Regions from separate parts of the Bradyrhizobium sp. B097 genome, predicted to be linked through region 3. Evidence: riboswitches for the same ligand, from Rfam matches in the RefSeq annotation. Region 3 holds a riboswitch; each other region holds the start of a gene.
The links. Region 3 has a riboswitch for cobalamin ahead of AAFG07_RS04495 (TonB-dependent receptor). Riboswitches for the same ligand answer to the same signal wherever they lie in the genome.
Positions count from the first base shown of each region.

Region 1: linked by a shared signal. The riboswitch ahead of metE (5-methyltetrahydropteroyltriglutamate--homocysteine S-methyltransferase) and the one ahead of AAFG07_RS04495 (TonB-dependent receptor) in region 3 are both predicted to bind cobalamin.
Region 2: linked by a shared signal. The riboswitch ahead of AAFG07_RS27130 (DUF1636 domain-containing protein) and the one ahead of AAFG07_RS04495 (TonB-dependent receptor) in region 3 are both predicted to bind cobalamin.
Region 4: linked by a shared signal. The riboswitch ahead of AAFG07_RS02770 (TonB-dependent receptor) and the one ahead of AAFG07_RS04495 (TonB-dependent receptor) in region 3 are both predicted to bind cobalamin.

Region 1 covers NZ_CP152412.1:6,824,825-6,829,800, forward strand. Annotated here, with positions in the region: gene metE (5-methyltetrahydropteroyltriglutamate--homocysteine S-methyltransferase) at 655-3,000, opposite strand; cobalamin riboswitch at 3,101-3,304, opposite strand; gene AAFG07_RS31470 (nodulate formation efficiency C protein) at 4,748-4,976, shown strand, end outside.
Region 2 covers NZ_CP152412.1:5,793,867-5,798,842, reverse strand. Annotated here, with positions in the region: gene cobD (threonine-phosphate decarboxylase CobD) at 1-503, shown strand, start outside; gene AAFG07_RS27140 (cobyric acid synthase) at 508-1,956, opposite strand; gene cobO (cob(I)yrinic acid a,c-diamide adenosyltransferase) at 1,968-2,621, opposite strand; cobalamin riboswitch at 2,658-2,874, shown strand; gene AAFG07_RS27130 (DUF1636 domain-containing protein) at 2,967-3,341, shown strand; gene cobW (cobalamin biosynthesis protein CobW) at 3,338-4,372, shown strand; gene cobN (cobaltochelatase subunit CobN) at 4,372-4,976, shown strand, end outside.
Region 3 covers NZ_CP152412.1:973,255-978,230, reverse strand. Annotated here, with positions in the region: gene AAFG07_RS04500 (PepSY domain-containing protein) at 1-318, opposite strand, end outside; gene AAFG07_RS04495 (TonB-dependent receptor) at 321-2,603, opposite strand; cobalamin riboswitch at 2,709-2,904, opposite strand; gene AAFG07_RS04490 (GTP-binding protein) at 3,334-4,257, opposite strand; gene AAFG07_RS04485 (amidohydrolase family protein) at 4,259-4,976, opposite strand, start outside.
Region 4 covers NZ_CP152412.1:600,228-605,203, reverse strand. Annotated here, with positions in the region: gene AAFG07_RS02780 (ABC transporter ATP-binding protein) at 1-561, opposite strand, end outside; gene AAFG07_RS02775 (iron ABC transporter permease) at 558-1,601, opposite strand; cobalamin riboswitch at 1,714-1,912, shown strand; gene AAFG07_RS02770 (TonB-dependent receptor) at 2,093-4,309, shown strand; gene AAFG07_RS02765 (hypothetical protein) at 4,472-4,645, shown strand; gene AAFG07_RS02760 (hypothetical protein) at 4,814-4,976, opposite strand, start outside.

The DNA.
Region 1 (4,976 bases), 3.4 Mb from region 3:
CGGCATCCCGCTGCGAGTTTGCCTTCAGGCGTCGTCGTTACGCCCTCTCCATCTAGCCGCACAAGGATTTCGAACGGAGGTTGGAACCGAGACTTGACTATCGGATGGAACCGGTGAACAAATGACGGCCTGAAGCAGGCCTCAATCAATAGCAAGGCGCTCATTGCATTGATCACGACTATAAGATCCTTGCAGTCGGCAATGTTCGTATAGTCTCGCTGATCGAGCATATCGGAACGCGCACCGAGGTGCGCTTAGCGCCCGTCCATGCCGCAACCTCCCGGCATTGCCGCCCCAAATTTGCTCGACCCGGAAAACGCGTTGCGCTTCTCAGCGACAAACCTTGGTGTAGATTTCTAATCCCGGGCGATATCGGCCGCATACCACGGCATCATTGAGCTACGTTGAGCTTGTGCTTTAACTGGGTTCCGATTTTCGGCGAATGTCCTCGCCGTGATCGAGCCGTCGGCTGTCCTCCCTCCGCCGATGGACGTTCGGCGCGATGCGTAGCAGCGTCGCTCCTCCCAGACTAGACTTCCGCCCGGCCGCTAAAAGCGGCCGGGCTTTTTTGTGCTCATCAAGACTCCCTCGAGATGATCGAGAGCTCAAATGGCCCAGAGGCGGATCAACGTTCTCGACGAGAGACCGGCTGGATCAACGGCCTGCTGGATCGGATGCAGCGCGCAGTTCACGGGCGGCAGCGACCATGTTGACCAGCGCCGGGCGAACCTCCTCCCATTTGCGCGTCTTCAGGCCACAATCAGGATTGATCCAGAGCTGCGAATCCTTCAGCCGCTTCCGAGCCAACGCCATGAGCTCCTTCATCTCGTCCGTCTCGGGAACGCGTGGAGAATGGATGTCGTACACGCCCGGCCCGATTTGATTTGGATATTTGTAGCTCCTGAACGCGTCAAGCAGTTCCATTTTCGAGCGCGACGTCTCAATCGAGATGACATCCGCGTCCATTGCTGCGATCGCATCGATGATGTCGTTGAATTCCGAGTAGCACATATGGGTATGGATCTGGGTTTGATCGGCGACGCCCGATGAGCAGATGCGAAAGCAATCGCCGGCCCACTCGAGATAAGCCGTCCACTCCGATCGACGCGATGGCAATCCTTCGCGCAGGGCAGCTTCGTCGATCTGGATCATGGTCGCACCAGCATTCTCGAGATCGCCGACTTCGTCTCGGATCGCGAGCGCAATTTGACGACAGACCTCGCTTCGGGGAATATCATCGCGAACAAACGACCAGTTCAAGATCGTTACCGGTCCGGTCAACATCGCCTTCATCGGTTTCTTGGTTAGCGATTGCGCGTAGCGCCACCAGTCTACGGTAATCGGCTGCGGCCGTGAGACATCGCCAAACAGGATCGGCGGCCGGACACAGCGCGAGCCGTACGATTGCACCCAACCGTTCTTGGTAAATGCGAAGCCGGCGAGTTGCTCGCCGAAGTACTGCACCATGTCATTGCGCTCGAACTCGCCATGCACGAGCACGTCCAGACCGATGTCCTCCTGCCAGCGTACGGCGCGCGCCGTCTCTTCCTTGAGAAACTTGTCGTATTGCTCGTCGCTCATCAAGCCTCGCGCATGCGCCGCTCGGGCATTGCGGACGGCAGTGGTCTGGGGAAACGATCCGATCGTCGTGGTAGGAAAAGCCGGTAGTCCAAAGCGCTTGCGCTGGATCTCGGCACGACTGGCAAATGGGCTGGCGCGCCTGCGCATGGTCTGGTTGATCGCTCTGAGCCGGACAGCGACATTGGCATCGCGGATCTTCGGCGAAGTCCGGCGGATGGACGCGGCACGCTCGGATTCCGCAAGAGCTTTCGCAACATTCTGGTCGCCTGCGAGTGCTCGCGCCAAGGTCGCGAGCTCGCGCATCTTCTGAACCGAGAAAGCAAGCCAGCTCTTAACGTCGGAAGCGAGCTCCGTCTCGAGTTCAACATCGACCGGCACATGAAGCAGCGAGCAGGATGGAGCGATCTGGACGCGATCCTTGCCAAGCTTCGCAATTGCAGGATCCAGCCGCTGGCGGAGCGCCGACAAGTTCGACCGCCACACATTGCGGCCGTCTATGACGCCAAGCGACATGACGAGATCTCTCCGGCCGCCAGCAATGATCTCGTCCAACAACTGTGGCGCGCGAACCAGATCGACGTGCAGCCCGGCAACAGGCAGGCGCAAGGCGGTGTCCAGATTGTCGCAGAGGTTGCCGAAATAGCTGGCTACCATGATCTTGATGGCCGGCCCCTCCTTTGCGAGCCGGTCATAGGCATGGAGCAAGGATTGTCGCGAGCTCTCATCCAGATCGAGGACGAGGCAGGGTTCGTCGAACTGAACCCAGTTTGCCCCGCGTTTAGCCAATTCCTGCAGAACCTCGATATAGACCGGTATCAGGTCATCCAGCAGTGACAGTGGCTGGAAGGCAGGATCCGCGCTCTTGCCGAGCTTTAAGAATGTGACCGGCCCGATCAGGACTGGGCGGGTCTGAAAGCCAAGTGCCTTGGCTTCCTCATACTCCTCGATAGGCTTGCGACAGGACAGCCTGAAAGTCTGTCCACGGTTAAATTCCGGGACCATGTAGTGGTAGTTGGTGTCGAACCACTTGGTCATCTCCTGCGCGGGCGCGCCATAGGCGCGCGGTCCGTGACCGCAACTCGCATCCTGCCCGTCGCGTTGTGAACCGCGTGCCATGGCGAAGTACGTCATGAGCGAAACGGATTCGGTTTTCGGCGCGTAGATTTCCGGGATGGCTCCAACCATGACACTGGTGTCGAGCACCTGGTCGTACAGCGAGAAATCGTTCGACGGAATGACAGTGACACCGAGGGATGTCTGGCGAGCCCAGTTCGCAGCACGCAGGCCGGCTGCGTCCTCGAGCAACTGCTGTTCGCTGATTCTTCCGGCCCAGTAGCTTTCGAGCGCGAGTTTGAGCTCGCGCCTTGGACCGATGCGTGGCGTTCCGAGCGTGGCAACCGGAAGCGAGAAAAGAGACATAGCGTTAACCCCATATTGGGGACAAAGGCCATGGCGGACGCAGGCAGCGAAGTCGCGCGAGCGACGGCTGCTTGGCGCACCACCGGGACACCCCGCCCGTGGACGAACATATTGCCGGGGCAGGTCTCCTGGCTCGCGGGTCATCGCCGCTGTCCGGCCTTCCCGAAGCCGCGCAGGCTTCAGTGACTCTGTTGGACAGCGGCTCTCCGCTCACAGTTGCGGGGGCAGCGCCGGCATTGGCACCGGCTTCCCTCTTAGCTCCGGATCAAGTGGGACCCGGAGAACCTCGACGACTGGGATTATCGGCAAGAGAACTCGTCCGTCAACCTCTTAAATTAATGCCATGGCCTCTCTTATGCGAATGATGGTCCACCTCCATTATTGATCTCGATGTAGAAGCCGCTCTGCAATCATGGAAGTCACAATGACCATGTCACGGATGGTGCGTTGCCGTGAAGCCGCGCGTCATATCTGTGCAAGAGACAAAGGCGGCCTGCGCGATGAGGGCCATTGCGTCGAGCAGACGGTCTTCATGTGAGTTAGCTACGGTTGATCAAGAGCGCTACCCTGCGTCCGCCTTCTCCACCAACGATCAAGGATCGGTGTTGGCAAGTGCAAGACATATGCGGAACTCCAACAGCATACTCAGCGAGCGTATTGTCTTACGATGCCAGCCAATTCTGGTAGGCGTCACGCAGGTCTTTTTCGGCGATACTGCCTAAGCAAGCATATCGAACCGCCTCAACGAGAGCAGAGAGGCCCGCAATGAAAATGGCTGTTTGGAGTGCCCTCGGCGTCTTTTCTGTTGGCGTCTTTGCGGTTGGCCTGTTCGGGTGGATGGTAAGGCCGTTTATGAGTCAACCCGTTAGACAGATACTCTCGAAACTATTGAGCAACTCAAGCCGAAGCTAACACGGCTCGACGCCCCTACCCGCCTTACGAATATCGACACGGCGTGGAAGCGCACTCCTCCAATCATGAATAGCGACGACCCGTCGATGAACGACGGGCCGATAACGTGCCATCGCGCCTGCGCCGCGCGAACGCCACCGTCTCATTCGCCTGCTCGAGGGGTGCGCTTCCTCGGCGTCTATTCCAAATGCTCGGCACTGGAAATCGACTTCGCGTCGTTGAGCGACCTCGCGTCGTTTTGGACAGTAGAGCACCAAGCACAACTGGCCCCTCCTCGAAACTCCAGAAGCGTCGCATGGTCGCGAAGGAGCGCCAAGCCGCCGCAGTGGGCGCCTTGGCTGCAGGTGCTCAAAGGCATGGCAGCGATCGAACGCCGACGTTGCGGCGACGACACCGATCCAAACGGTTCAATGGCCGCAAACCGTCTCCCAGCTGCCGCCAGGAACCTGGCGGGAAAGCGTTCGCCTGCGCGGTCGAAGATCCAGTGCGTGACAGAGATAAATCGGGGAAGTCGCGGCGGATAGGCTGAATGGAAACATCAATACGCGCGCAAGTCGGAAGGCCAACAAAGACGACACAAATATCGTGCGAACTGCCACCTATTACCTGGCACGAAGAATGCAGGCCCTCGGCCTGCCCAGGCTTCTCCTCCTGGGCAGGTCCAGCATCGCAAATTGAGGCTTTGGCTGGCCATCGAAGTTAGCGGCGCGTGGCATGGAGGGGACAGCGCCTGTTCGCGCGGGACACCGGCGGGCGTCCGCGTCACGTCGCCGCTAACTTCTTGCGATCGCGCATAGCACGTTGAAGGTTGGTCCGCTTTGGAATTGACGTGTGGATGAAAACCAGATGGCCGGCGGTTATGAAGAAAATGGCTGGAAGACGTGTGCTTTGGTTCTGTCTCGGTCGATCACTGATCTTCCTGGCCGGGCTGGCTGCGACGAGCAACAATGTTATCGCCAACGACAACGGCCCTGTTGAACGAGTCAAGTCAATGTGGCGAGCACAGGACGGTGACACTATAGAACACATTATCTCCAAGGTCTCGAAAGTGGCGCAGTTCGTCC
Region 2 (4,976 bases), 4.4 Mb from region 3:
GGCTCGTGATTGACGAGAGTTTTGTGGACGCTGTACCCGACCTGTCGCTTGCAGGAGAGGCCGGACAATCCGGGCTCCTGATCCTGCGCTCATTCGGCAAGTTTTACGGACTTGCGGGCTTGCGGCTCGGCTTCGCTATCGGCAGCGAGCTGGATATCGCCGCGCTTGCGGCGATGGCGGGACCATGGCCGGTTTCGGGGGCCGCGATCGCAATCGGGCGGCGCGCCTTGCTCGATCACGACTGGACAACGGCGACGATCGCACGGCTGGCGGATGACTGTGTCAGGCTCGATGCGGCGGCGCGATCGCAGGGCTGGACGCTGCTCGGCGGCACGCCGCTGTTTCGTCTCTACGACGTTGGCGATGCGCTCGCCGCGCAGGAGAGGCTTGCTCGAGCGCTGATCTGGTCGCGCGTCTTCCAGCAAAAGCCCGGATGGTTGCGTCTCGGTCTGCCGGGCAGCGAGGCCGAATGGTCCCGTCTTGCCGCCGCGTTGTCGCGCTGATGGTTTAGCGCGCCAGCGCGAGCAGGCCTTCCACATCAAGATGGGTCTCGATGTGCTCGGCAAGCGCGTCGAGCGCGCTCTCGACCCTGGCGCCGTACGGCTGATCCGCCGCAGGGATATCGAGCTGTGCAAGAAACGCCTTGCGAAATTCGTCCGAGGTGAACAGGCCGTGCAGATAGCTGCCGTGAACGCGCCCGTCACGCGACATGGCGCCTTCCGGCGAGCCGTCAAGCATTGAAAAAGGCCGCGCGCGATCCGGGCCATCGGTGCGCCCGATGTGGATCTCGTAGGCGCTGATCGGTTGACGGGTCGCAGCATGCATCGCGCTGACGCGGGTCAGCGTCTTCTGTTCGGTCATGGTTGTGGTGACATCGAGTAGCCCGAGGCCGCGCGTTTCGCCGGCGAGCCCCTCGATCCCCTCAGGATCGGCGACGCTTTGCCCAAGCATCTGGTATCCGCCGCACAGCCCGAGGATGTGGCCGCCGCGGCGATGATGCGCCAGCAGGTCGATGTCCCAGCCTTGCGCGCGCAGGAAGGCGAGATCGCCGCGGGTGGATTTCGAGCCGGGCAGGATGACGAGCTTCGCGTCGCCCGGAATGGCTTCGCCCGGCCGCACCATCACGAGATCGACGCCGGGTTCGAGCTTCAGCGGATCGAGATCGTCGAAATTGGCGATCCGCGACAGCGCCAGAAACGCGATCTTGCACTGGCCGGGCTTGCGCGCGTCGCCAAGCCCGAGCGCGTCTTCGGCAGGTAGCTCACCGGCGCGAGCGAACCAGGGCAGCACACCGAAGCCGCGCCACCCGGTTCGGGCTTCGATCAGGCGGTAGCCGTCGTCGAACAACGTCGGATCGCCGCGGAATTTGTTGATGACAAAGCCCTGGATCATCGCGGCATCATCGGGGTCGATCACCGCCTGGATGCCGACGAGCTGCGCGATCACGCCGCCGCGGTCGATGTCGCCGACCAAGACCACGGGCACGTCGGCCCTGCGCGCAAAGCCCATATTGGCGATGTCGGACTTGCGCAGATTGACCTCGGCGGGGCTGCCGGCGCCTTCGACCAGCACCAGGTCGCCGCGCTGCTTCAGGCGCCCAAAGCTCGCCATCACCGCGCCCATCAGCGACGGCTTCATGGCGGCATATTCGCGCGCGCGGGCGGTCGCGATCCGCTTGCCGTGCACGATGATCTGGGCACCAACATCGGTTTCCGGCTTCAGCAGCACCGGGTTCATGTCGGTGTGCGGCTCGACGCCGGCGGCGAGCGCCTGCAAGGCCTGCGCGCGGCCGATCTCGCCGCCGTCGACGGTCACGGCGGCATTGTTCGACATGTTCTGGGGCTTGAACGGCAGCACGCGCAGGCCGCGTCGTCGCGCGGCACGCGCGAGGCCGGCGACGATGAGCGACTTGCCCACGTCCGAGCCGGCCCCCTGGATCATCAACGCGCGCGCCATGGTGCTGACCGTCAGAACTCGACGCCCGGCTGCGCCTTGATGCCGGAGCGGAAGGGGTGCTTCACCAGCGTCATCTCGGTGACGAGATCGGCGATCTCGATCAATTCGTCCTTGGCATTGCGCCCGGTGAGCACGACATGCGTCATCGGCGGCTTCGAATTGGTCAGGAAGTCGACGACATCGGCGATCGCCAGATAATCGTAGCGCAGCGCGATGTTGATCTCGTCGAGCACGACCATCCGCAAGCTCGGATCCGCGATCAGCTGCTTGGCCTTTTCCCAACCGGCTTGCGCTGCCGCGACGTCGCGGGCGCGATCCTGCGTCTCCCAGGTAAAACCTTCGCCCATCGCGTGGAATTGACAGAGATCGCCGAAATGCCCGGTCAGCAGGCGGCGCTCGCCGGTATCCCAGGCGCCTTTGATGAATTGCACCACGGCGCAGGGAAAGCCATGCGCCACGCAGCGCACGATCATGCCGAAGGCGGAGGAGGATTTTCCTTTGCCGGCGCCGGTATGAACGATGATCAGGCCCTTTTCACCGCTTTTGGTCGCCATGATCTTGTCGCGGGCGACCTTCTTTTTCGCCATTTTGGCGGCATGCCGCGCATCCAGCGAAGGGTCGGTGCCGACGGCGCGATCTTCAGCGTCGTTTCCATCAGAAATCATCACGTTCCTTCGGCTTGACAAGTGCGAGGCCAGGACGAATGGTGACCCCGCGTTGGTTCCTGTCCTACGACAGGCGAAGAGGGAATGCGATAGGGCTCAGACCGCAAGGTTTGCCCGAAGCGCAGCCGCCCCCGCGACCGTGACCGGAGAGATGCCCAAGCCACTGATTTCCTGATGGAGTCGGGAAGGTGGGCATCAAGGGAGAAATCCTACTCCGCAAGCCGGGAGACCTGCCGACGCAGTGTGTTTGAGACCGGCGGACGGGGTGTTCCGCGACGGGGAACGAACCTGTTCACGTCAGGTTCGTGTGCCTCATCGCTTCCCGCAGTCAATCCAGGAAGGGCGATGAGCGTTACACTTCATGTCTGTATCACCTGTCGCGCCGGCCAGACGCTGGCCGAAGGTGAGGTCGCGCCCGGTGCGCGCCTGCATGCCGCGCTTGTTGAGGTCGGCGTGCCCGATGACGTCAATCTGGTTCCGGTCGAATGCCTGTCGGCTTGCAGCCAGGGCTGCTCGGTTGCGCTCAGCGCGCCGGGGCGGTGGTCCTATGTCTACGGCCGCCTGTCCGCTGATCATGCCAAGGATGTGATCGCCGGCGCCTCTGCCTATGCGGCGGCGCCTGACGGCATCGTGCCGTGGCGCAGCCGTCCCGAAATCTTTCGCAAGCAATCGCTTGCCCGCATTCCACCCCTCGCCGTCGTGCCGGAGGCCGCAGAATGACCACGCTCGCCAAGGTTCCGGTCACCGTCGTGACCGGCTTTCTCGGGTCCGGCAAGACGACGCTGATCCAGCATCTGATCCGCAATGCCAACGGCAAGAAGCTCGCCGTGCTGGTGAACGAGTTCGGCAGCGAAGGCGTCGACGGCGAGATCCTGAAGTCGTGTGCCGACGCCAATTGCCCGACCGAGAACATCGTCGAGCTCGCCAACGGCTGCATCTGCTGCACCGTCGCCGACGACTTCATCCCGGCGATGGAGCAATTGCTCGCACGCCCTGTGCGGCCCGATCACATCGTGATCGAGACATCCGGCCTTGCCTTGCCGAAGCCGCTGCTGAAAGCGTTCGACTGGCCGGAGATCCGTTCGCGGATCACGGTCGACGGCGTGATCGCGCTGGCCGATGCCGAGGCCGTTGCCGCCGGCCGCTTTGCGCCTGACCCGGCCGCGGTTGATGCGCAGCGCGCCGCAGACGACAACCTCGACCACGAGACGCCGCTGTCCGAAGTGTTCGAGGACCAGATCGCCTGTGCCGACATCGTATTGCTGACCAAGGCCGATCTCGCCGGAGCCGAGGGGATCAAAGCGGCTAAGGCGGTAATTGCGGCCGAGATGCCGCGCGAGGTGCCGATGTTGCCCATCGTCGACGGTGCGATCGATGCCCGCGTGATCCTGGGCCTCGAAGCTGCGGCAGAGGACGACCTCGCGTCGCGGCCGTCCCATCATGACGGTGAGGACGAACACGAGCACAACGACTTCAATTCCGTGGTGATCGATCTTCCGGAGATCGCGGATGTCGATGCGCTGATCGCGTCGATCAAGGGGCTGGCACGCGAGCAGAACGTGCTGCGCGCCAAGGGCTACATCGCGGTCGAAGGCAAGCCGATGCGGTTGCTGGTGCAATCGGTCGGCGAGCGGGTGCGGCATCAGTTCGACATGCCCTGGGGCGCGCGGGCGCGGCAGTCAAAGCTCGTCGTGATCGGCGAACACGGCGACATCGACGAAGCCGCGATCAGGGCGCGACTAGGTGTCTGATGCACGTCATCTTCCGCGAGAGCCGCGGCCTTGAGGAGACCGCGACACCAAGGGACCTCGGCCAGGATCCGGCCGATCTCGTGGTGTTGTCGTTTTCCGACAGCGATCTCGCTGCCTTCGCGGCCGGCTGGCGGCGGGGCCGCGCCGCGCTGCCGTCGCTGCGGCTCGCCAATCTCGCGGCGCTGCGCCATCCGCTTTCGGTCGATACCTATATCGAGCGGACACTGTCGCATGCGCGCGGCATCCTGGTTCGGCTGATCGGCGGCGAACCCTATTGGTCTTACGGGCTGGCCGCGGTGCATCGTCTGGCGAAGGAGCGCGGCATCGCCCTGGTGGTGCTGCCGGCGGATGGCCGCGACGATTTGCGGCTGGATGAATTCTCGACCTTGCCGGTCTCGACGCTGCGCCGCCTGAAGGTGCTGTGCGACAAGGGCGGCCCCGTTGCCGCACAGGCCGTGATCGCGCAACTGGCGCTGGCGTCCGGCCTTTATGCCGGGCCGGTTGTCGGTGAGATCGATCTTCCCGAGATCGGCGTCTACGATTCCCGGCGCGGTGCCGTCGCGGCGCTGCCGGCATCGGATGGCCGGCCGCTTGTGCTGGTGAC
Region 3 (4,976 bases):
GATGGTGATGGCGCCTCCGTTCCAGCCGTTCACGCGATAGACCGGCGCGTCGTCCATCATCGACAGGCGAAGGTCACGCGGATAACGCTCGACACCCGCGACCGCCATCGCGCGATCAGGAGCGACCTGCACCTTGCTCCAAACGATGCCAGGGAGCGCAGAGAGGCGCTCGTCGTCAGTGAGGCGCGGAAACGCCACATACATCATGACGAGGCCGGAGATGAACCACATCGCGAAGAACAGACACGTCGCAATGCCGATCCAGCGATGGACGACATAAAGCCATCGCCGCGCTCGCCGGATCAGAGCGTTGCGCATGGTCAGAACTTCACGTTGACGGACAATTCGGCGGTGCGCGGCATGCCGAGCAGCCACTGTCCCGTCCCGTTCGAGGTCACCGCGTAGACCTTGTCGAACAGATTATAGACCCGGAACGCAACCGTGGTGCGGTCATCCGGCTTCCACCTGATGCCGCCATTGACCACATTGTAGCCCGGCCGCAATTGGGTGTTGGCGAGATCGGAGTACATCGCACCGACGATCTGCACGCCGCCATAGACCGACCAGTTGGGCGCGAAGTCCCAGGTCAGCCAGACGTTCGAGACCTGCTGCGGAACGTTGACCGGAACATTGCCGTTGTAGCTGACGACCTTCCCGCTAACCACCTGGCTGTTGTTGTCGTATCTCGCACGCAGCAGCGCAAGATTGGCGTCGACGCGCCAGCCGTCGTTCAGCGCGAGCCCGATCGTTCCTTCGACCCCGCGGGATGATTGCTGGCCGATCTGCAGTGCCAGGCCGGCGGTCGGATTGCTGGGATCGGGAATGGTCAGGCCGGTCTTGACGATCTCGTAAGCGGCCAGCGTCCACTCACCGCGGCCGCCCCAGAACGACTGCTTGACCCCGATCTCGGTCTGCTTGCCGGTCGCGAGCTGGAAGGTTTTCTGCGAGGTCGACAGCGAGATCAGGTTGCTGACCGGATCGACGCCGACCGCGTACTGACCATAGAACGCGAGGTTCTTGATCGGTTCGTACACCAACCCGGTTCGCCAGCTGGTGCCCGACAGCGTGGTTTCAAAACTGTTCGCCGGCGTCTTGTAGTCGGTGCGATCGACCTCGGGACGATCGTACCTGACGCCGGTGACGAGCGACAATTGATCGGTCAGCGACAGCCGATCTTCGGCGAACAGCGCGTACTGATTGACGATCGCGTTGAAGCCCGGCGTCGTCGCCGTGGTCGTCGCGAAGAACGATCCGGGATCGAACACGTAAGGGTTGACCGACGACGCGCCGCCATAGGGCGAATTGTTGGTGTGGGTGAAGTCGATTCGGTTGACGTCGAACCCGGCGACAAACTGGTTCGCGAGGCCGAAGACGTGACCGCTGAAGGTCGTATCCATCCGGTTGCCGAGCTGCTTCTGGTCGTGGAAGATCTCGATGTAGCTGGAGCGGTCGATCAGCTGGGTCTTCGGGTTCCAGGTGTAGTTTTCGATATCGCGCCAGTGCCGCTCGCTGGTCAGGTAATACAGCGTGTTGTTGATCTTGATGCCGTCGGCGACGTCCCACTCGGTCTTGAACTGGGTCCAGCTGTCCTGATAGCGGATCGCGCTGTCCAATGCGTTGTAGTTCTTGAAGCGCAGCGCGTCCTGGATCGAGCCGTTGATCAGCGGCGTGCCGAAATAGCGCGACGGGCTGCGGTCGCCGTAATCCTCGGACAGCGTGAAGGCGAGATTGTCCGATGCCTGCACCCGCACGGCGGCGGAGACCACCGCATTCGAGGTCCTGTCGCGATCGACCCAGCCGTCCGACATGTTGCCGGTGGCGTTGATGCGGTAGGACACATTGGGATTGATCGGACCGGTGCTGTCGACCGAGAGCCGTCGCGCCATGTTGCTGTCGAGCGAGACCTCGGCCTCGTTGTAGGGCGTGCCCTGCGGCTTTTTCGGAACGACGTTGATGACGCCGCCGATCGCGCCTTCGCCATACAGCACCGAGGCCGGGCCGCGCAGCACTTCAACGCGCTGGGTCGACCAGGTGTCGTAGGGGAACGTCAGGGTGCCGGAGCCGATATAGAAGCGCGTGCCGTCATACAGCGTCATCACCGAGTTGCTGCCGGCAAAGCCGCGGGTGCTGAACGACAGTCCGCCATTGCCAGGCGCCGGCGTTGCGGTGAATCCGGCCGCGTTCTGGGTGACGGCATCAAGCACATTATGCTGGCCGCGTTCGGCGATGGTCTGCGCCGTGATGATCTCGACGCTGGCCGGCGTCTGCAGCGGCGTCAGATTGAGGCGACTGCCGGTGCCTCCCTGTGTGGTGGCATTGAGCGTCGGCGATGCCGTTCCCGATGCGCCCGACGCCGCGGCGCGCGGCGCGCCAGCGGTTGCCGCGGCCGTCGCAGGTCTGGCGCGCGGCCGCGACGACGTCGCCGAGTTGCGGCTTCGCGCCGCAGGCTTGGGCTTTGCTGATGTCGAGGGCGCGACCTCGATCGGATCGAGCGTTGTGGGTGGGGATGTTTGTGCCGAACCTTCAGCCGGCAACAGCAGCGATGACAGGGAGCAAACGAGACCGAGGCGCCAACGGCGCGCGGCGGGAGAGGACGGAGACATGAAAGGACTCGCGGTAACGTGGCACGTCACCGCGAACGCGGACTGGCGCATTGCCCCAGAGGCAGTGCTCCCATCCCACCAGGACGCCCCCGCCCGATGTGCTCGCGTGTGACCACGACTGACGGCAGGTCTCCTGGCTCACGGGTCATCGCCTGTCGACGCCTTCCCGGACCGATGGCCCAGTGGCAAATTGACGAAAGGCTCGCCGTTTACAGTTGCGGGGACAGCTGCGGCATTGGGGTTACCCTCGCACCGCATTCCCTTTTGATCCCCGAAGGGAACCGTCGGCAAAAACGATAGGTGGTGCGGGATGGACTGTCAATTCGATGCGATTGTCGCACACATGCTTTGCGGGATGATGCTGCGGCGATGACACGGGGACAGCGAGGGCCGACGCGGGTACTTCTTATCCCCGTCATCCCTGCGCAAAGGCTTCGCCTTTGTCGCTGGAGGTGCGAGCGGAGCGAGCCTCGAAGGATGCATCGGCCACCAGCCGGGCCGTCGACCCTTCGAGACGCGCTTCGCGCTCCTCAGGGTGACGGTGTGAGAATTGTAGCGAGCGGCCTCCCCACGCAGTCGTCCTGGCGAAAGCCAGGACCCATAACCACCGAATTCGATTGGGAGTGCGATAGCGGCCTCAGCGTCGCACAACAACAAGCGGTTGGGGTAATGGGTCCTGGCTTTCGCCAGGACGACGCTAAATGCATTCACATTCTCTCTGGATGACGGATCACTCGACGCATCCCTGCATCACCTCATCGATCTCGGCTCGCGACAGCGCGCCCATCTCGGCGATGAACACGATTCGCGTGCGTGGCACGCCGGGTGTCGGCACGCCGCCGGCGGCCAATGTCGCGCGGCCGCCGGCGAGTTGAAACACCGTCAGCCGGCCGGGCTGCTCCACCGTCTCGAACAATCCCTTCGCCCGCGCCAGCTTCGGCGCCAGTCTGCCGATCGCCTGCTGCAAGCGCGGCAGCGCTACCTTCCGCTCCGACGTCCAGCTCAGGGTCTCGAACCGATCGGATACCGGTCGTCGCGGCGCGGTCTCGCGCGGCGCCGGCAACTGATCGAGGTCCGCGGGAAACAGCAGCGCGGCCGGCACCTCGCCATGCAGCGCATCGACCACCACGGCCGCCGGACGCACTGCCCGCACCGCATCGCGGATCGCGGCGCACGCGGCTGCATCGGCCAGATCGACCTTGCTCAGCGCCACCACATCTGCCGCCCGCAGCTGCGAGCGCAGCAGCGCATCGTTCAGCATCGCCGCAGGCTGCGTCGCGTCGACCACGCACAGAACGGTCTCCAGCGGCGCCTCCTTCCAGATCACCGGATCCATCAGGTTGCGCACGATGTCGGCGGGATCGGCGATCCCGCTGGTCTCGATCACGATGAATTCGGGACGCGGATCACGCCGCAGCAGGCCAGCGAGCGTGCGCAGCAGATCGCCCTCCAGCGTGCAACAGATGCAGCCATTGCTCAGGCTGACCACGCCATCGCTGGCGCCGGCGATCAGCTCCGCGTCGATATTGATCGCGCCGAAATCATTGACCACGGCGGCGATGCGCCGGCCTTGCGCATGCGCCAGCAGATGGTTCACGACCGTGGTCTTGCCCGCCCCGAGAAAACCCGCGACCAGCAGGATCGGGACCGCCACCTCAGCCCCCAGTGACCGGCCGGCGCACCGGCCGGCCCGGCCGTGCCGCGACGTCGAGCACGCCATCATTGATCAGCGGCTGGCCGCTGACCACGAGATGCCGCACGCCTTCCGCCGGGCGGTTCATCGCGGAGAAGGTCGCGCGATCGCTGAGCGTCTCGAAGTCGAACACCACGACATCGGCGTCGGCGTCGACCTGCAACCTGCCCTTGGCGCGCATCGCCGGCGTGCTCGCGGACAGGATTTCCGCCGGGATCAGCGCGCATTTGCGGATGCCCTCGAGCAGCGACACCTTCCTGCGCTCGCGCACCCATTCGCGGATGAAGCGAGTGAAGCAGCCGGCCGAACGCGGATGCGAGGTGGCATCATCAGGCAGCGGCCAGGCGTCGCCGGTGTAGGGGCGGCCGTCCGACAGCGTCCACGGCATCGCGTCGGACGCGATCGCACCGCCCGGATACAGCACCGCCATGTCGAGCAGATCGCGATGATGCGCGTTGTTCTCGATATCGAGCACATGCCACAGCACCAGCGTCGAGGGCTCTGCGGCCTGCGCCGCCAGCAGCTCCTCGCGGCTGCCGAAGCGATGACCGTCGGTCACGCGCTGCACCGAATCGTAGCCGAGGCCGTTGCGCTCCTCGAATTTGGGATCGCTGAAGAAGGTCGCCGCCAGCACGGTCGAGCCGGTGCCGTAGGGATAGGCCTCGACCGTGATCGGCAGG
Region 4 (4,976 bases), 370 kb from region 3:
GTCGGCGACGTTGCGCAGCTTCTGCATCACGTCGATCTGGTGGCGCGGATCGAGCGAGGCGGTCGGCTCGTCGGCGAGGATCACCGGCGCCTCCACCGCCAGCACCCGGGCCAGTGCAACGCGGCTGCGCTCGCCGCCGGACAGCTCGGTGACGCGGCGATCGCTGAATTCGGTGACATCGACCGCCTGCATCGCCCGCAGCACCGCCTCGATATCCCTTGGCGACAGCCGCGCAGGATCGGTCGCGCCATGCGGATAGCGGCCGAGCGCCACGATATCGCGCGCCGGCAGCGGCCAGTGCACCATGTGCCCCTGCGGCAAATAGGCGAAACGCTTCGCGCGCTCGCGCAGCGCAAGCGACGCCAGCGCGTCGCCGCCGATCCTGATCTCGCCGTCGGATGGAATCAGCCCGGCGAGCGCGCGCAGCAGCGTGGTCTTGCCGGCGCCGTTCGGACCGACCAGCGCAACCAGATGGCCCGCTTCCAGCGACAGCGAAACGTCGCGCAGCACCTTGCGGCTGCCGAGCGAAGCGTTGAGCGCGGTGGCGGAGAGCAGCGTCATGCCACGCCTCCGCCGAGCGCGCGGCGTTCGCGCATGATCAGATAGAGGAAGAACGGCACGCCGATGATTGAGGTCAGCACGCCGACCTTGATATCCGAGGTCGAGGGGATGATGCGCACCGCGATATCGGCGGCGAGCAGCAGCGCCGAACCGGTGAGCGCGCTCGGCACCAGCAGCCGCGCCGGATCGTGACCGATCAGGGGGCGCATCAGATGCGGAGCGACGAGACCGATGAAGCCGATCGTGCCTGACACCGCGACCGCACCGCCGACGCCGAGCGCAGCCCCCGCGATCACGAGCAACCTTAGCCGTCCGACATCGACGCCAAGGCTCTGCGCCGCCTCCTCGCCAAGCGTCAGCGCGCGGAACGCGCTCGCCTGGCTGAGCAGGACGGCGGCGCCCGCGATGATGAAGGGCAACGCCAGCGCCACGTGCTGGAAGCTGCGGTCCTCCAGCGAGCCGAGCAGCCAGAATGCGATCTCGAGCACCACGAACGGATTGCTCGAGAGGTTCATCACCAGCGCGGTCGCAGCCCCGGCAAAGCTCGAGATCGCGAGTCCCGCGAGGATCAGGATCAAGAGCCCGGCATTGCGGCCGGCGATCGCAAGCAGCGCGAACACCGAGCCGAACGCGGCGATGATCGCCACCACCGGCAGCGCGTAGGAGCGCACATCGGCGAGGCCCAGCGCGATCACCAGCACCGCACCGAATGCCGCCGATTGCGGCGCGCCGAACAGCGACGGCGAGGCCAGCGGATTGCGCAGCAGTCCCTGCAGCGCGGCGCCCGATAGCCCGAGAATACCGCCGATCGCGAATGCCAGAATAGTGCGCGGCAACCGGATCTCGCGCACGATCACCTGCGCCACATCGCTGCCGCCGCCGAACAGCGCCTCAATCACCGCGAGCGGCGACAGCCGCACCGGCCCGATGCCGAGCGAGAGCACCAGCAGCAGGACCACGAGCGCGAGCAGCGCCGCGGTGGCGCTCCACCGGCGCCGCGCCGCGACCTCGGCCGCCAAGGCAAAATCCTGCACGCTCATTGGATCCATGCTCTTACAGCGATCGCCGTGGCAGGCAAGCGACACCCGCCAAAAACCGTAGCCGCGCGGCCACTGCCCGACGTCCGCCGGGTTGACATTGCTGCCGGGCCGAACCCTAGATGAACATGACGGTTCTTTTATGAGATGAAAAGGGAATGCGGTGCGGGGAAACTTCCCCAATGCCGCGGCTGCCCCCGCAACTGTATGCGGTGAATCCTTCGTCAGATGCCACTGGGAATCTCGGTCCTGGGAAGGCGACGAAGGGTAACGACCCGCGAGCCAGGAGACCTGCCGTCAGCCGTGGTCACACGCGAAGATGCCGGTCGGGGAGTACAGGCATGAGCTTCACCTGAGGCTGCAAGCAGCTGAGCCTGCGAGCACGATGGTGAGACTGGTTCGCGGTGACGTGCCACTGACGTTACCGAGGTCTCACTTAGATGTTCTCCAACTCTTCCTCCCGGCGCCGCCGTGCGCTTCTGCTCGCGTCGACGATGATCGCGCCGACCATCATCATCTCAACCGCACGGGCGCAGCAGGTGCCCTCTCCGAATCAGCTGCCGGCCATCGAAATCACCCAGCCGGGCGACCAGAATTTTACGCGCGCCAAGCCGGCCGCTGACGAAGCGCTGGCGCCGCGCCGCCCGGCGCCGGGCACCGCGCAAGGCAACAATGTGGGCAGTGGAGCAGGATCAAGCACGACAGGGACCGGACCGGCCACCGGAACGGGCGGCACCGGTAGCGGCGGCCGCCAGTTCGCCGGCATTGTCGGCTCTTCCTCGACCGTGATCACCGCCGACGACATCGCGCATTCGCCGGTGCAGTCGCTGCCCGAGATTCTCGCGCAGGTGCCGGGAGTCCAACTGCAATCACTCTATGGTGGCCCGAACGGCGCCAAGACTGCGGTCGACCTGCGCGGCTTCGGCGCGTTCGCCTCGGACAACACCCTGTTCCTGCTCAATGGCCGCCGCCTCAACGACGTCGACAAGGCCGGCTTCGATCTCACCACGATCCCGCTCGATTCGATCGAACGCATCGAGATCACGCGCGGCAACAGCGGTGCGGTGCTCTATGGCGACAACGCAGTGGGCGGCGTGGTCAACATCATCACCAAGACCGGCGCCGGCGGTCCGCCGGCCACGATCCGGGCCGAAGGCGGCTTCGGCTCGTTCAACACCCGCATGGCCGCGGTGTCCGCGGCACTCAACTCCGGCCCGTGGTCCACCTCGTTCTACGGCAACGGCATCAAGTCCGACGGCTACCGCGTCAACAATGCGCTCGACCAGCGCAACGCCGTCGGCAACGTCAATTACACGACACCAGATTTGACCGCCTTCCTCACCGTCACCGGCAGCGACCAGAAGCTCGGCCTGCCCGGCGGACGGCTGGTCGATCCGTCGATCGGCGTCAACGAGTTGCTCACCGATCGCCGCGGCGCCACCACGCCCTTCGACTACGCCAACCAGCAGACCGCCAGTGTCACCACCGGATTCACCAAGACGCTGATGAACGGCGTCGACCTCATCGTCGACGGCGGCTGGCGCCAGCGCGAGACGCAAAGCGGCTTCTTCGGCACCGTGCCGACCATCAGTTTCGCCTCGACCTACAATGACGCCGCGCTGCAGACCTGGTCGATCACGCCGCGCCTCAGCGTCAAGAACGTCGTGCTGGGAATGCCGTCCACGATCCTGACCGGTATCGACTATTACGATTCGACGTTCCGTGAGGCGCGCGGCGCCTATCAGGGCGTCGATCCCACCCACATCTACAACATCGAGCAGCAGACCGTGGCCGGGTACTGGCAGCACACGATCGGCCTGCTGCCGACCACCGATTTCTCGTACGGCGCGCGCGTCCAGAACACCAGCGTCTCGGCACGCGATCGCTACGATCCGAATGCGCCGTTTGCCTTCGACGCGCAGGCGGCGCCGCTCGACAGCAACGAGACCCAATACGCGCTGCATGTCGGCGCCGAGCATCGCTTCACCGACAGCTTCTCGGTGTTCGGCCGTGCCGCGCGCGCATTCCGCACGCCCGATGTCGACGAACGCGTCGCATCGGGTCCGTCATTCGACCCGCTGACCTTCGCCCCGGTCCCGCAGAACTTCCAGCTCAAGACCCAGACGTCGCAGGACGTCGAGGGCGGCTTGCGCGTCAAGACCAACCTGTTTCAGGTGCAGACCAGCGTCTATCTGATGGATCTCGAGAACGAGATCCATTTCAACCCGGTGCTATTCTACAACGTCAACCTCGACCCCACCCGCCGCTACGGCTCCGAGACCAGCGCCTCGCTGAAGGTCAGTGACACCGTCACCCTGCGCGGCGGCATGGCGATCACCCGCGCCGTGTTCCGCGAAGGCATGTGGGCCGGCAACGACGTGCCGCTGGTGTCGCGCTACACCGGCAATCTCGGCGTGACCTGGAATATCTGGCAGAACTATCTGGTGTTCGATGCCACGGTGCGGGCCTGGAGCTCGCGCATCATGGACAACGACCAGGCCAACACCCAGAGCCGGATTCCCGCCAACGCCACTGCCGATCTCAAGCTCAGCGGGCAGGTTGACCGCTTCTTCTGGTCGCTCAGCGTGAACAATCTGTTCAACGCGCTGTACTACGACTACGCCATCGCGAGCTCGTTCACGGCCGGCCGCTTCTCGGCCTATCCGCTGCCCGGCCGCACCTACATGGTCAGGGCGGGCGCGACGTTTTAGAGCATGATCCGGAAAAGTGGGGACCGGCTTTCCGAAAAGATCATGCTCCAGCAAAACCGGCGCGGCGGGTGTGACCCGGCCGCGCCCATCTCCTTACGTTACAAACCCCGGCGAACTGGGGTAGAATTCCGGCAGCTGATTTGACCCGCGCAGGGGAAACGCATGGCCAAGGCCGGAAAGAAGAGCAAGGGCGGCGGCAAGATCGACGACAAGACCGACGACAAGTCGAAAAAGCCTCCGCCGCCCGCGGCGCCACAGGACGACGATTATTACGAGGACGGCGACATCGCCACGCCGAAGGTCGATCGCTACGGCAATGATGACGAGCCGTTGTGAGGGATCAGCGATATCCATCCCCACGTCGTCCCGGCGAAAGCCGGGACCCATAACCACAGGGTTGGGTTGTTGAGACAAGCTGTAGCCCCAGCGATGCACAACAATCACCTTCGGTGGTTATGGGTCCCGGGTCGCGCTTCGCTTGCCCGGGACGACGTGGGGATGGGGCTAGCAGAAATCCTCACCCTCGATCTTCTTGATACTTGCGCGATCGAGCAGATGCGCACCGAAGCCGCCGCGCGCCAGCGATGAGGCGATCGGCGGCGATGCCAGCAGCAGTGCTGTCGTCATCGCCAGCGGCACGGCGCTGAGCCAATCGAGCCGCACCGGC